2 regions of the Agrobacterium sp. DSM 25558 genome follow, and region 1 is predicted to be linked to the other one. Evidence: riboswitches for the same ligand, from Rfam matches in the RefSeq annotation. Region 1 holds a riboswitch; the other holds the start of a gene.
What was found. A riboswitch is a leader RNA that binds a small molecule or an ion and turns the genes downstream of it on or off. The one in region 1 is predicted to bind cobalamin.
Positions count from the first base shown of each region.

Region 2: it holds a riboswitch for cobalamin, as region 1 does, so the genes downstream of both, DSM25558_RS16830 (ABC transporter substrate-binding protein) here and DSM25558_RS11655 (DUF1636 family protein) in region 1, are expected to answer to the same signal.

Region 1 covers NZ_FMUD01000011.1:51,479-59,303, reverse strand. Annotated here, with positions in the region: gene cbiB (adenosylcobinamide-phosphate synthase CbiB) at 1-427, shown strand, start outside; gene DSM25558_RS11665 (cobyric acid synthase) at 414-1,871, opposite strand; gene cobO (cob(I)yrinic acid a,c-diamide adenosyltransferase) at 1,875-2,492, opposite strand; cobalamin riboswitch at 2,598-2,810, shown strand; gene DSM25558_RS11655 (DUF1636 family protein) at 2,952-3,350, shown strand; gene cobW (cobalamin biosynthesis protein CobW) at 3,344-4,381, shown strand; gene cobN (cobaltochelatase subunit CobN) at 4,385-7,735, shown strand; gene cobG (precorrin-3B synthase) at 7,732-7,825, shown strand, end outside.
Region 2 covers NZ_FMUD01000019.1:74,294-82,118, forward strand. Annotated here, with positions in the region: gene DSM25558_RS16800 (UDP-glucose dehydrogenase family protein) at 1-928, shown strand, start outside; gene DSM25558_RS16805 (NAD-dependent epimerase) at 942-1,958, shown strand; gene DSM25558_RS16810 (hypothetical protein) at 1,989-2,348, opposite strand; gene DSM25558_RS16815 (pseudoazurin) at 2,483-2,929, opposite strand; gene DSM25558_RS16820 (ABC transporter ATP-binding protein) at 2,926-3,723, opposite strand; gene DSM25558_RS16825 (FecCD family ABC transporter permease) at 3,720-4,739, opposite strand; gene DSM25558_RS16830 (ABC transporter substrate-binding protein) at 4,742-5,773, opposite strand; cobalamin riboswitch at 5,961-6,187, opposite strand; gene DSM25558_RS16835 (glucose/quinate/shikimate family membrane-bound PQQ-dependent dehydrogenase) at 6,333-7,825, opposite strand, start outside.

The sequences.
Region 1 (7,825 bases):
CACGGCAGACAGCATGATCGGTCATCGCTCCGCCCGTCACGAGGCATTCGGCTGGGCCTCTGCGCGGCTGGATGATCTCGTCAACCTTCCCGCTTCGCGACTTACTGGCTTACTTTTCGTTCTGTCCGCTTTTTTTGTAAAAGGTGCGTCGCCACGCGAGGGCGTGAACGCCATTTTTCGCGATGCGCGGCATCATCGCTCGCCCAATGCCGGATGGCCGGAGGCAGCGCTTGCCGGAGCACTTGGATTTGCGCTCGCCGGTCCCCGCTCCTATGGCGGGCAGATGATCGAGGCGCGGTTTATGGGTGAAGGCGGGCGACGGGATTTGACCGCTGCCGATATTCGTCAGGCCTTGAAACTGACCCGTGTTGCAGATGCGATGTTGATTTGTTTCTTCGGCGTAATCGCCGCTGTCATCGCGCTATAGCCCATAGGGCATCCAGATTGAGATGGCGCTCCATATGGTCAGCCAGCCTGTCCAGTACGGCATCCACCTGTTCTTCGTAATTGAGCGTCGAGCTTTCGCTGCCCAGGCGCTTCAGCCAGGCGCTACGCTGATTATCGTCGGCGAACAGGCCGTGGATATAAGTGCCATAAACGCGACCATCCACTGAAATCGCGCCTTCGGTGTGGTTGCCGATGGTGGAGAACGGGCGGGTGACATCTGGTCCGTCGGTTACACCGACATGCATTTCATAGCCGGAGAAGGATATTCCATCGAAGCTCTGGCCGGTGACGGAGATGAGCCGTTTATCGCCGGTCAGGACGGTGTCGACATTCAACAATCCCAGCCCATCGATCGTGAGATTTGCACCTTCGATGCCGTCTGGATCAGCAACGGTGTTGCCTAGCATCTGGTAGCCGCCACAAAGGCCGAGCACATAGCTGCCTCGGCGTAGATGAGCTTTGATATCCACATCGAAACCTGAATTTTTCAGCGTGGTCAGGTCAGCGATTGTGGATTTCGAGCCGCATAGAAGCACCAGTGCGCAATCTGCTGGAATGACATCACCCGGCCGCACGCGAATCAGTTCGACATGGGGCTCAGCCTCCAGCGGGTCGAGGTCATCGAAGTTTGAGATATGCGGCAGGATGGGAACTGCGATGCGGATTTTTGCGCCCGGTTTGCGCTGTCCTTGTGCCGTTAAACCCAATGCATCTTCGGCGGGCAAGCGGCTGGCGTCGGCAAAATGGGGCAGAAGACCAATCGGGCTCCAGCCGGTTTTGTCCTGGATGATGCGCATGCCGTCATCGAACAGGGTTGGATCACCTCTGAAGCGATTGACAATGAAGCCCTCGATCATCGCTGCGTCTGCCGCATCTAGAACCGTTTTCGTGCCAACAAGGCTGGCGATGACGCCACCGCGATCGATATCGCCGATGAGGATGACAGGTGCATCCGCGGCTCGGGCAAAGCCCATATTGGCAATATCGTTGGCGCGAAGATTGACTTCCGATGCGCTGCCTGCACCCTCCACCAGAACGAGGTTGGCTTGGGCCTTCAGATGTTCGAAACTTTCCAGGACACGCGGCATCAGGCCCGCTTTCATATGCTGATAATCCGCCGCCTTGGCGTTGCCGATCACCTTGCCCTGCACCACCACCTGCGCGCCGGTTTCGCTTTGCGGCTTCAGTAGCACCGGGTTCATATGTACGGAAAGGGCGACACCCGCCGCCCGCGCCTGCAAAGCCTGCGCCCTGCCGATTTCACCACCATCTGCGGTGACGGCGGCATTGTTGGACATGTTTTGCGGCTTGAACGGCATGACGGAAAGGCCACGGCGGGTGAAGGCACGGGCAAGCCCCGCCACCATCAGTGACTTGCCGACGTCAGAGCCGGTGCCCTGAAACATCAAAACGCGCGCTGTCATCGATCAGAACTCGATGCCGGACTGGGCTTTGACACCCGCCTTGAAGTGGTGCTTCACCAGCGTCATTTCCGTCACCATGTCGGCGGCATCGATCAGTGGCGGCTTTGCGTTACGACCAGTGACCATGACATGCAGATCCGGACGGCGGTTTTGCAACGCTGCCACCACTTCATCCAGCGGCAGGTAATCGTAACGCAACGCGATATTGAGCTCATCGAGCACCACCAAACTGATAGTCTCATCGGCCATCAGGGTCTTTGCCTCTTCCCACGCTTTGGTGGCAGCTGCGACATCGCGTTTGAGATCTTGGGTGTCCCACGTGAAACCTTCTCCCATGGTGCGCCACTCCACCCGGTCGCCAAACAGGGCCAGCGCCTGCTGCTCACCTGTGGACCATGCACCCTTGATGAACTGCACGATGCCGACGCGTCTGTTGGTGCCCAGCATGCGCAGCGCAAGCCCGAAGGCTGCGGTGGACTTGCCTTTGCCCGGGCCGGTATTGACCATCAGCAGACCTTTTTCGATGGTCTTTTCCGAGACTTCCGCATCCTGAACGGCTTTGCGATTGGCCATTTTGGCGCGGTGGCGTTCGGCCTCGCTGTCGCTGATATCGCGGTTCATGGCGTCTTATCCTTCCGGCGCATGCTTTTTCGAAGCGGCGACTATAGCCAAATCCGTTCTCACGGCAATCATGGAGCGGCATTGACACTCCAGCACCGCAAGGCATAAGGGTTAAGGACTGACGGTCTTTTTCCGGCAACGGGAAAAGCTAAGAGGGAACACGGTTCAATTCGTTATGCGGACCAATCCGTGGCTGCCCCCGCAACTGTAAGCGGTGAGCCCGCGCCAAAAGCCACTGGACATGTTGTCCGGGAAGGCGGTGCAAGGGCGTTCTTCATACTGCGAGCCAGGAGACCTGCCGCTTCAGGAAAAACGTCTGCCGGGCGGGGTGCTCCGGTCAGTCGGTCTTGTCGAACAGCGAAGCGTGCCTCGGCGCGTGGCGTTTTTCGATATCCGCACCCCAAAGAATTTGCAGGCGCGGAAAGCTTAATCTTGGATATAACATCGACATCCCCAGGCATGACGGCCGAGGCCGAAAGTGAAACGTCTCATGGCGTCGTCGTTTTCGTGTGCCGCAGCTGTCGCGATGAAGCCGATCCCAATATGGAGCCCCGTCCAGGTGCCACACTTGCGCAGGCTGCAATCGCGCTTGGTCGCACTGAAGGTGTCGAGGTGCGTAGCGTCAATTGCCTTGCCAATTGCAAGCGAGGCCTGAGTGCGGCGATGCGTAGTGCGGACGGCTGGTCCTATATGTTTGGTTCGCTAACCGCTGACGATGCCGCCGACCTGATGGTCGGTGCACGCCTTTTGGCAACGGCCACGGATGGCCTGATGCCGTGGCGCGGACGGCCTGACAGTTTGAAGCGCGGCTTGGTTGCCCGCATTCCCCCTTTGCATTTTACCGAGGAGACATCATGACCACGCTCGATCGCGTTCCCTGCACCATCATCACCGGCTTTCTTGGCGCTGGCAAAACCACCTTGTTACGTGGCCTGCTGGAGAAACTGGATGGAAAACGGCTGGCTATCATCGTCAACGAATTCGGCGATGTCGGCATCGATGGCGATGTTCTCAAAGGCTGCGGCATCGAAAGCTGCCCGGAGGAGAATATCGTGGAATTGGCCAATGGCTGCATTTGCTGCACAGTTGCCGATGACTTCCAGCCAGCCATCGAGCAAATCCTCAGCCGCGAGCCACGGGTAGAGCATATCCTTATCGAGACATCTGGATTGGCTTTGCCAAAGCCGTTGGTTCAGGCGTTTCAGTGGCCCGCTATCAAGAGCCGCGTGACGGTGGATGCCGTGGTGGCTGTTGCCGATGGTGCAGCCCTTGCCGAAGGCATGGTGTCGCATGATCTCGAGGCCCTTGCGGCCCAGCGCCAGAACGATGAAGCGCTGGATCACGACGATCCGGTCGAGGAAGTCTTTGAAGATCAGATTGCCTGCGCCGATCTTATTGTTCTGACCAAGGGCGATCTGCTGGATGCAGAGGGTCTCGAGCGCGCTAAGGCGCATATCAATGCACATCTTCCGAAGGCGGCAAAAATCATCGTGGCGTCCAATGGGGTGATTGATCCTGCTGTCCTCATCGGGCTTGGGCTTGCGGTGGAAGAGGATATCGATAATCGTCACACCCATCACGACGAGGAAGAAGACCACGATCACGATGAGTTCGACAGCTTTGTCGTGGAACTGGATGCGGTAACCGACGCAGATGCGTTGGCTGCACGCATTTCCGAGACGGCGGCTTCTGAAAACGTGCTGCGCATCAAGGGTTTCGTTGAGGTCTCTTCCAAGCCGATGCGTTTGCAGGTGCAGGCCGTCGGTTCACGGGTCAACCATTACTTCGATCGTCCCTGGGCTGCCGGTGAAGTCCGCCGCAGCCGCCTTGTGGTGATCGGCGAAAAAGGCATCAACCGCGAAAAAATCGAGCGGATGTTGGCAGCCTGATCCATGCACATCCTTGCCACCACATCCTCGTCTTTGGATGACCTGATCGAGCCGGTTGATCTCAACCAGCCACGGGCGGATGTGGTGGCGATGTCTTTTTCCGCCAGCGATCTTGCTGGGTTGGAACGCGGATGGGCGCACGCTGGCGACGGTTCTGTCTCGCTGGTATCCGCCAATCTTTCCGAGCTTCGCCACCCCATGTCGGTCGATCTGTGGATCGAAAAGACGGCCGAACATGCCAAATTGATCCTTATCCGGATTCTCGGCGGCGCTGAGCGCTGGCGTTATGGGGTGGACCAGCTATCGAGAATGGCGCGTCATCGCGGGATCAAGCTGGTGTTGTTGCCCGGTGAATGCAGCGAGCGGGACGAAAAGCTGGAGGCGGCTTCCACCGTCGATCTTGAAACACTCAATACCATCCTTTCGTTTTTCCGCGCAGGCGGTCCTGATAATATGATCCGTGTGGCAGCTGGGCTGACCGCTGTTGCACGTGGCGATGCATGGCCGGATATCGTGGCGGAACCTCTGCCGAAAGCCGGTTTCTATCGACCAGGAGAGGGATCTGTCGATCTCGCCCAGGCGCTCCATGAATTTCCAGAAAATGCCCCTATCCTGCCCATCCTGTTTTATCGTTCCATGTTGCTGGCCGCAGATGTGGCACCCATCGATGCGCTGTTTGGTGCTTTGCGCGCGAAAGGCTTCGCACCGCTGCCGATTTTCGTTAGCGGCTTGAAGGATCAGGACGCGATCCGGTTTCTGGAAGAGACACTTGCGCATTTGAAACCGGCGGCGATCATTGCGGCAACCGCCTTTGCCAGCCAGACGGATGAGAGCGGTAAAACCCTGTTCGAACGGCTGGATGTGGCAACGTTTCAAGTCATCATGGCCACGACCCGGCGTGATGGTTGGACGGAAAACGTGCGCGGGATCAATCCCTCTGATCTTGCCATGCATGTGGTGCTGCCGGAGCTGGATGGCAGACTGCTGGCTGGGGTCATTTCGTTCAAGCAGCCTGATCCGAATGGAGGGCAGGGTCTGGTCAATATTCCGGAACCCGACCGCGTCGAGCAGGTTGCAGACCGCGTGGCGGCCTTTCTTCGGCTGAAGACTGCGGCACCATCTCAACGACGCCTTGTCATTCTCATGCCGGATTATCCGGGCGCGGCACCCGGCCGAACCGGTTATGCGGTGGGTCTGGATGTACCGCAAAGCGTACTGGAAATGCTACATGATCTGCGCGATGCCGGATATGCGGTAGACGACATTCCCGAGACGGCGCGTGGGTTGCTCGACCGCATCGAGAACGAAACCGTTGGTTTCGGTGTTGCCGAATATTCGGCATTCTGTGCTTCCCTTTCGCCTTCTGCCAATCAGGCATTGGAGAGTACCTGGGGGCATTACGCTGACGACGATGCCATTGAGGATGGAGCATTCCGTTTCCGCGCCGCGCGTTTCGGCGCGGTGACCGTCGCACTGGCACCTGATCGCGGTCGCAACGAAGATCGGCGCGTGGATTATCATGACCCAGCTTTACCGCCACGACACGCCTTGGTCGCTTTCGGCGCGTGGATGCGTCATGGTGTGGATGCGCATGCCATCATCCATGTCGGTGCACATGGCACGCTGGAATGGTTGCCCGGCAAGACGGTGGCCCTATCGGATGCCTGCTTCCCGGAAATCGTCACAGGGCCGTTGCCGGTGATCTATCCGTTCATCGTGTCCAATCCGGGTGAAGCAGCGGTTGCCAAGCGACGCATTGCCGCCGTCACCATTGGTCACATTCCCCCCGTTCTGGTGGAAGCCGGGCTTTCGCCTGAGCAGATGGCACTGGAGCAGCTTGTTGATGAATATGCGCAGGCAGACGGGCTGGACCGTCGTCGCCGCGACCGATTGGCAAAGCTTATTGTTGAGAAGGCGCAGGAGACCGGACTGGCGGCAGACGCGGGAATCGGCTTGCAGGACAATGCCGATACGGCACTGTCACGAATCGATGCTTTTCTCTGCGATCTCAAGGATTTCGCGATTAAGGACGGCCAGCATGTGTTCGGGCGCTGCGCAAACGATGAGGTCGATCTACTGAGAGTACAAAGTGCAGTGGCGGAAAAGTCGGCACTGCTTGCAGCACTCGATGGTCGGCATATCCCTCCTGGCCCTTCCGGTGCACCGGCCCGCGGGCGACTTGACGTGCTGCCAACAGGCCGCAATCTTTACGCCGCCGATCCGCGCACCATGCCAACGCCGACTGCTTTTGAACTTGGCCGCATGGCAGGTGAAGAGGTCTTGCGGCATTATTTGCAAAGCCATGGCGATTGGCCAAAACATCTGGTGTTCGATCTCTGGGGCTCGGCCTCATTGCGCAATGGCGGCGAGGATGTGGGGCAGGCGCTTCATCTAATGGGGGCGAGGCCTATCTATGATCCGGCTACGGGCCGCGTAACCGGCATCGAAGTGCTGCCACCTGCGGCGCTGGGACGTCCCCGTGTCGATGTGACATTCCGTATTTCGGGCCTGTTTCGAGACATGTTCCCGGCTCTGATCGCCCTGCTTGATGCTGCCGCCAAAGCCATCGCACGGCGTGAGGAGGCCGCCGGTGACAACCCGCTGGGGGAAGAAGCTGCGAGCCTCGGCCACATACCGGCCCGCATTTTCGGCTCTGCGCCTGGCACCTATGGTGCCGGCATTGAGGAAAAGCTGGCCAGCGGGCGCTGGGATGAGCGCGAAGAGCTTGGCCAGACCTATTTGGATGCCGCAAGCCATGCTTTCGGTGGCGCGGATGGGCTTGGCGTTTTTGCTGATACAGGCTTTGCAAGCCAGGTGGAAAAAGCCGACCTGCTGGTCCACACGGGCGATGATCCGGGACGCGACCTTCTCGATGGCTCATCTGACGTCGCCTTCATCGGCGGCTTCGCGGCGGCCAAGGCGGCGCTTGGTCAATCGGCTGACGTGGTGGCCTTGGACACCACCGATCCTGCCCGCCCGCGTGCCCGTTCTATCGCCCAGGCAATCAGCCGCGTCGTGCGCGCCCGCGCCATCAATCCGCGCTTCATCGCCGGGCAGATGCGGCATGGGCCACGCGGTGCGGCGGAATTTGCCGAGACGGTGGACCGGCTGATCGGCTTTGCCGAAACGACGCATGCGGTGTCGTCCTCTCTGATCGAGGCGCTCTACGACGCATATTTTGGCAATGAAGAGGTGCGCGACTTCATTCTACGGGAAAACCCGCAGGCGGCAGAGGTGATGGCGCAGCGGTTTCTCTCCGCCCGCCGCCGTGGCCTCTGGCACAGCAGACGCAATGCCGTGGATGCGGAACTGGAGATGCTGATTGAGCCGGAACGGGCGAGGGTGAACGCATGAGCGCCACCAGCCGTGTCGATGTTCGCCCTTTCACCCGTCGCGGCGTTTGCCCGGCCCTGTCTGCTCCGATGCAGACGGGAGATGGACTTT
Region 2 (7,825 bases), on a different contig from region 1:
CGGCGACGAGGTGGAGCGCATCATCCGCGAGGAAAACCCTGGCGCTGATATCGCCGTTGTTTCCAACCCGGAATTCCTGCGCGAAGGCGCTGCCATCGATGACTTCAAGCGCCCGGACCGCATCGTCGTCGGCCTGTCCGATGAGCGCGCCCGCCCCGTCATGACGGAAGTTTATCGCCCGCTGTACCTGAACCAGTCGCCGTTGCTGTTCACCACGCGCCGTACATCCGAGCTGATCAAATATGCCGCCAATGCTTTCCTGGCCATGAAGATCACGTTCATCAACGAGATGGCAGACCTTTGCGAAAAGGTCGGTGCCGACGTTCAGGACGTTTCGCGCGGCATTGGCCTCGATGGCCGCATCGGCGCGAAATTTCTGCATGCCGGTCCCGGCTATGGCGGTTCGTGTTTTCCGAAAGATACGCTGGCATTGGCCAAGACGGCACAGGATTTCGATAGCCCGGTTCGCCTGATCGAGACGACGATTGCCGTCAACGATACCCGCAAACGCGCCATGGGTCGCAAGGTCATCGCCGCCGTGGGTGGTGATATCAGAGGCAAGAAGATTGCCGTGCTGGGCCTGACCTTCAAGCCAAACACAGACGACATGCGCGACAGCCCAGCGATTGCCGTCGTCCAGACCTTGCAGGACGCAGGCGCAAAGGTAACGGGTTATGATCCGGAAGGCATGGTCAATGCGCGCCCGCTGATGGAAGGCATCGAATATGCGACCGGCCCATACGAGGCCGCGCAGGATGCCGACGCGGTGGTGATCGTGACCGAATGGAACCAGTTCCGCGCGCTCGACCTCGACCGGCTGAAATCGATCATGGCGTCACCCGTGCTGGTGGACTTACGCAATATCTATCGTCCGGACGAAGTCACGGCCCACGGCTTTACCTATGCCGGCATTGGCCGCTCATTATAAGCTAGGCGAAAACATGCGATATCTGATCACCGGCACAGCAGGTTTCATCGGCTTTCATCTGGCAAAAAGACTGCTGGATGATGGTCATTTCGTCGTCGGTTTCGACGGAATGACGCAATATTACGATATTGCGCTCAAAGAAAAACGCCACGCCATTCTAGCCCGATCCAACGGTTTCAAAGCCCAGATCGGAATGCTGGAAGATGCCGATGCGCTGAACCGCGCCGCAGACCTTGCCGAGCCGGAAGTGATCATCCATCTCGCAGCTCAGGCGGGTGTCCGCTATAGCATCGATTGCCCGAAGGACTACGTGAACTCGAACCTGATCGGCTCGTGGAACATCCTGGAACTGGCAAAGAACCTTCAACCCAAGCACCTGCTGCTCGCCTCAACCTCGTCCATCTACGGCTCCAATGAAAAAGTGCCTTTCGCGGAGAGCGACAAGGCCGACGAGCCGATGACGATCTATGCGGCGACCAAGAAGTCCATGGAGCTGATGGCGCATAGCTATGCGCATCTCCACAAGGTGCCGACAACGGCCTTCCGTTTCTTCACGGTGTATGGCCCGTGGGGACGCCCTGATATGGCGCTGTTCAAATTCGTGGATGCGATCTTGAAGGGCCAGCCCATCGACATCTACGGCGAAGGCAAGATGAGCCGTGACTTCACCTATATCGATGATCTGGTCGAAGGCATCGTGCGGCTCAGCCACATTGCGCCATCGGAAGACAACCGTGTGACCGAAGAGGGCGTGACCGACACTCTGTCGAAACACGCGCCGTTCCGCGTCGTCAATATCGGCGGTGGCCAGCCGGTGGAGCTGATGCGCTTTGTGGAAACGGTGGAAGACGTTCTTGGCCAGAAGGCCATCCGCAATATGCTGCCGATGCAGCAGGGCGATGTGCCGCGCACCTTCGCCTCGCCGGATTTGCTGCGAGCACTGACCGGCTATGCACCTGATATCACTATCGAAACCGGCGTTGCCGCCTTCGTGGAATGGTATCGCAACTGGCAATCCGGCAAGGCCTGATCTCTCAGGCTGCCGGATTTCCGATAGAACTTAGCTATTGGCCTCTTCGCCCTCACCGGCCTGCAACAGACGGGTGAGTTCGGCACAATTCGGATCACTCGTATCCAGCAATTGCACGGGTGAAGTCCAGCCGAGCGTATAGCCCGCCGCAGTCGCGATTGCCCATGACGGGTCTTCGCCAGCACGCTGAAGCAGCTTTGGCCCCTGCGCTGAAATACATTGCTGGGACTGCTGGATGGATTGGGTGGACGCATTGGCACCCTGAAGGCGGTCCTGCACCTCGGCCTGAATGGGGTTCAGGACAAAAAGCGTGATGAACCACGCGGCAATATCGGAAATCATGCGGTGACCTCTAAAAAACTCGGCGAAGATGTCGGAAAGGTCCGACATCGTGAAAGCGCCGAGACTTTCACCAGAGGGGCCCGGACCAGCGGGTTGATCCAGATGTGGGAGGCCGCCTGCTCAATTCAAGAGAAGCGCAACCGAAAACGGATGCGCCAACTCATTAAGGCCAAATCCGAGGATCAGGGCTTGCCCTCGGCCGCGGCAATCAGCGCATCGAAACGCGGTTTTGCGCGGGCGGGATGATTGACCGATTTGTAGCTTTCCGGGAGCATCGCTTCGCCGACCTTAATCAGCATCACCATGCCCATACCGTAATGCGGCGAGCATTTGATGCCATAAAAGCCGGGATGATCAAACGAGACCTCGATTTCTTCATTGATCTTGCCTTTGAAGCCGGTCGCCCCCTCCGGCACCATACCATCGATGGTCGCGGCATTGTGGCTCTTGTTGGTGGCGATGAATTTGACCGTGTCACCCGGCTTCAATGCCAGAAAATCCGGCTCGAACACCATCGAGCCTTTTTCGCCCTGATTGAGCATCTTCACCTCGAATGTTTCCGCAAGCGCCGGAGAGATGGCGAGGCAGGTGAGAAACACGGCGGCGGAAAGCGTTCGAACAAAGCTCATTTTGTCGTCCTGTATGTTGATAAGGTCTCATCACGTGGCGGCCGATAGCGGATGTGGCAGATGTCGCCATCCTCCTGCTCCACATCCACCTCGACACCGAAGACATCACCGATCAGATCGACGGTGAACACGGTGGATGGCTTGCCAAGGGCAACGAGTTTGCCGCCTTTCATGACGGCGACACGGTCGCAGAACATGGCCGCGTGGTTGAGATCGTGAAGGGCAGCGGCAACAGTCAGTCGCTGTTTGCGCACAAGGTGCAGAAGCGCGATCTGGTGGCCGATATCGAGATGGTTCGTCGGCTCGTCCAGAAGCAGAATGTCAGGCTTTTGCGCAAGCGCCCGGGCGATATGCAGGCGCTGCCGCTCCCCGCCCGACAGCGTATGCCACATGCGCTTGGCGAGATGATCGGCATCAACATCCCGCAGCGCCTGATCCACGATGGCATCGTCCTGCGCCGACCATGGCGACAAGGCCCCAAGATGCGGAGTGCGGCCAAGTTCCACAGCCTGACGCGCGTTGCTCCGCTCCTGCGTTTCCGCCTGTTGTTCCACGAATGCAATATGTCGCGCGACGTCGCGCCTGTTCAGGCTCTGCATTGCCTTGCCATCGAGACTGACTTCGCCCGAGCCCACTTTTCTGAGACCGCACAGAAGGGACATAAGGCTTGTCTTGCCGGAACCATTCGGCCCGACAATACCGAGAAACTCGCCCGGCTTGATTTCGAGGCTGACATTCTTGACGATGTCGACGCCACCGGCAGACCAGCACAGATCTTTAGCGACAAGTATCATATCGCCCTCCTGCGCTGGCTAAGAATGAGCGCAAAGGCGGGTGCGCCGAACAAGGCGGTAATGACGCCAATGGGCAGAACCTGCCCGGCGATAATGGTGCGCGACAGGATGTCGGCAGCGATCATGAACATTGCACCCGTCAGCGCAGCGACGGGCAGCAAACGACCATGGCGGATGCCCACGATCATGCGCGCCGCATGGGGAATGACGAGGCCGATAAAGCCGATCGAGCCGACGATGCTGACCATGATACCGGTCATCAGCGCGGATACGCCAGTGAGGACGACGTAAACGCGACGCACCGGTACGCCGAGAGACCCGGCTGATTGCGCGCCGAACGTGAACGCATCCAGTGCGCGCGCATGCCAGAGACAGACAGCAAAGCCGATGATGGTAACCGGCAGAGCCAGCCACACATCCGGCCAGCGCACTCCTGACAAATTGCCGAGCAGCCAGAACATGATGCCACGCGCCTGCTCTGCATTGGCCGCCTTGGTGACGATGAAAGACGTGACCGCATTGAACAACTGTGAGCCCGCGACGCCAGCCAGAATGATCGCACTGTTTCCGCGACCTGCGCGCAGGGCAAGCAGACTGACCAAGGCAAATGCCACAAGCGCACCCAGAAATGCACCGAGTGGCATGGTCAGCATGCCGGCACCGAACCCCAGAATCGCAACACTAACCGCCCCGGTGGATGCACCCGCCGAAATGCCGAGAATGTAAGGATCAGCCAATGGATTGCGCAGCAGCGCCTGAAGGACGACGCCTGACAACGCCAGTGCGGCACCGCAACAGGCAGCGACCACCGCCCGGCTGAGGCGGTAATTCCAGATGATGCCTTCATCGATGGCATCCAGCGGATAACCCGCATGGAACACACGGTTTGCCACCGTCTTGGCGACGACATCCATGGGAATGGATGTCTCGCCGATTGCCGCTCCAAACCAGAGCGCCAGGGCCAGACACCCGGCCGCCAGCAAAGCGGCACGGGTGAAAATGAAACAAGCACGCATGGCTACTTGGAAAGCCCGAGCTGGACGACGGCGTCGGCCAGAACTTCAATGCCTTCGATGGTGCGGATCGTCGGGTTCATGGCCTGCGCATCCATGGCAACGACGTGGCCCTGTTTAACAGCAGGCATGAGGCTTGTGACCGGGTCTTCCTTGAGGAACTTTTCCTTGACGACAACGTCGTCTGCCGGAAAGCGCCGACGATCCATCTTACCCGCCACAATCAAAGTCGGTTCGGACTTGGCGATGGTTTCCCAACCGACCGTTGGCCATTCCTCGTCGCTGTCGATGACATTCTTGATGCCGAGCGCCGACATGATGTAGCCGGGTGCGCCGTTCTTGCCAGCAACATAGGGATCGATATCAAGCTCTGCACTGGAGAACCAGAAGACGGCAGACAGCTTTCCATCCGCAGACGCGATCTTCTTGCGCGCCACGTCCTCACGGGTTTTGAGATCGGCAACCAGCTTTTCACCCTTGTCCTGAACGTTGAATATTTGCGCGAGTTCAGTGATTTCCTGATAGATCAGATCCATCGTGAACACGGAATGACGCACGCCATCGCCACCACCGGTATTGTCCTTGCCGGTGCAATCGGCGGGCGAGGTGTAAACGGGGATGTTCAGCTCTTCGAACTGCTCCGGCTTGGCAACGATGCCTTCGGGGCCGACATGCCACTGAAACTGCGCCGTGACGAGATCAGGCTTGGTGGCCAGAACACTTTCGAAACTGGGGTCGTTATCGGCAAGGCGCTTGACCTTGGCATTGGCGTCTTCATATCCCTTGATGACGGGGCCAATCCATACGGCGGTGCCAACAACCTTGTCGGCGAGACCAAGCAGATACAAAATTTCCGTGGTGCTCTGGCCAAGCGATGCGGTGCGCTGCGGCGCATGCGGATAGGTTACGTCCCGACCACAATTCTTGATCGTCAGAGGATAGGTTGTTTCAGCCGCTTGCGCTGAAAGCATCGATGCGCCCATTGTCGCGACAACAAAAGCCGCAGCACACATCGTCTTTTTGAAATGGAATGTCATTGTTTCGATAGTCCCCGATCGTCATGGGCGGCACAAAGGCAGCCTTGTATGAACATGTTTAGACCTTCAGTCCGCAACACGCAGCACTGGGACGATCTGAAACCGGGACATGGCAGATGGAATAAGGCGCTGAGGTGCGCAAGATGCAATCACGACGTCTCCTGCTCCGGGCATCCCCGCCCGTGAATTGGAATGAACTTATGACGGCAGGTCTCCTGGCTCACGGATTTGCGTCTTCACCCACCTTCCCGCAATATCGATTCGCAGTGGCATGACGCTTGTAAAAGCGCCAAAGGGTTGGACAATCCGTTTACAGTTGCGGGGGCAGCTGCGGCATTAAACCCGAAGGCTCGCACCGCATTCCCTATTATTCCTTGCGATCACTCGCTCGAAACCGTCACAACCAGATAGACGTATTGGAAACGAGTCGTCAAGCATTGCTTTTGTAATGTTATTACATTTTATCGCAAGCTCTAAATTGGCGTCGCTGGCAGTCACAACGAAAAATGGCCGGGAAGTTTTTCCCCGGCCATTCCGAAATCGACTTTTCGATAGATTTTTAAGGCAGCGTGTAGGCGATGACGTAATCACCAGGCTTGGTGCCGACCGAACCATGTCCGCCCGCAACCATCACCACATATTGTTTGCCATTGTCCATGGCATAGGTCATCGGCGTTGCCTGACCGCCAGCAGGAAGACGTGCTTCCCAAAGCTGTTTTCCGGATGTCAGGTCATAGGCGCGCAGATAATTATCGACCGCAGCCCCCAGGAACGCAACGCCACCCTTGGTGATCATCGGTCCGCCGATACCGGGAACACCCACTTTGAACGGCAGCGGCAGCGGCGTCATGTCATAGACGGTGCCGTTCTTGTGTTTGTAGGCGACATCACCGGTGCGCAGATCAGCACCTGCGACATAGCCCCATGGCGGAGCCTGGCAAGGAACACCCAATGGCCCCAAGAATGGCCCCATAAAGACACCATAGGGCGCACCATCATTCCGGTTCAGGCCTTGCTCGCTGCCCTTTTCATCCTGACCGCGTGGCGGAATCTGAGAGCGCGGAACGAGCTGCGACGTGAAGGCCAGATAGGTCGGCATGCCGAACATGACCTGGCGCTCTGGATCAACAGCCACGCTGCCCCAGTTGAATGTGCCGAAATTGCCGGGATAAATCAGAGACCCATTCAGCGACGGCGGCGTGTAGCGGCCCTCATAATTTAGCTGATGGAACTTGATGCGGCAGGCCAGCTGGTCGAACATGGAGACGCCCCACATGTTCTTTTCAACCAGCGGATCAGGCTTGAACGACAAAGCGGATGTCGGCTGCGTCGGCGCGCTGAAATCTTCCGGGATCGCGCCACCGGGAGCCTTTTCTTCCGTGACGGCCAGGATCGGCTCGCCACTGCGACGGTCCAGAACGTAGATATCACCCTGCTTGGTTGGCCCAACCAGTGCCGGAACCGTCTGACCGTCCTTCTTGGTAATGTCGAGCAACACAGGCTGCGCCGGAACATCCATGTCCCAGAGGTCGTGATGCACGAACTGGCGTACCCACTTGTCCTGCCCAGTGTTTACATCCAGTGCGACGATGGACGATGAATATTTCTCGACATTCTCGCTCCGACCCATACCGAGTTGGTCCGGAACCTGATTTCCCAAAGGAATGTAGACAAGCCCAAGCGCTTCATCGACGCTGAATACCGACCAGCTGTTGGGAGAGTTGGTCGTATAGGTCTGACCCGATTGAAGCGGTTGGGTCTGGGTAGGGTTTCCCGAATCCCAATTCCAGATCAAAGCACCAGTGGCAACATCAAACGCACGGATGACGCCGGACTGTTCCTGCGTCGAGTAGTTATCGTTGACGGCACCGCCGATGATGATCTTGTTGCCCGCAATGGCGGGCGGGGATGTTGAGTAGTAATAACCAGCCGGATTGTGCTCCATGCCGGTCGTCAGGCGAAGAGTGCCCTTATCGGCAAATGTCGTGCAGACCTGACCGGTCGCAGCGTCGAGTGCGATGAGACGGGCATCCGAGGTCGGCAGATAAACGC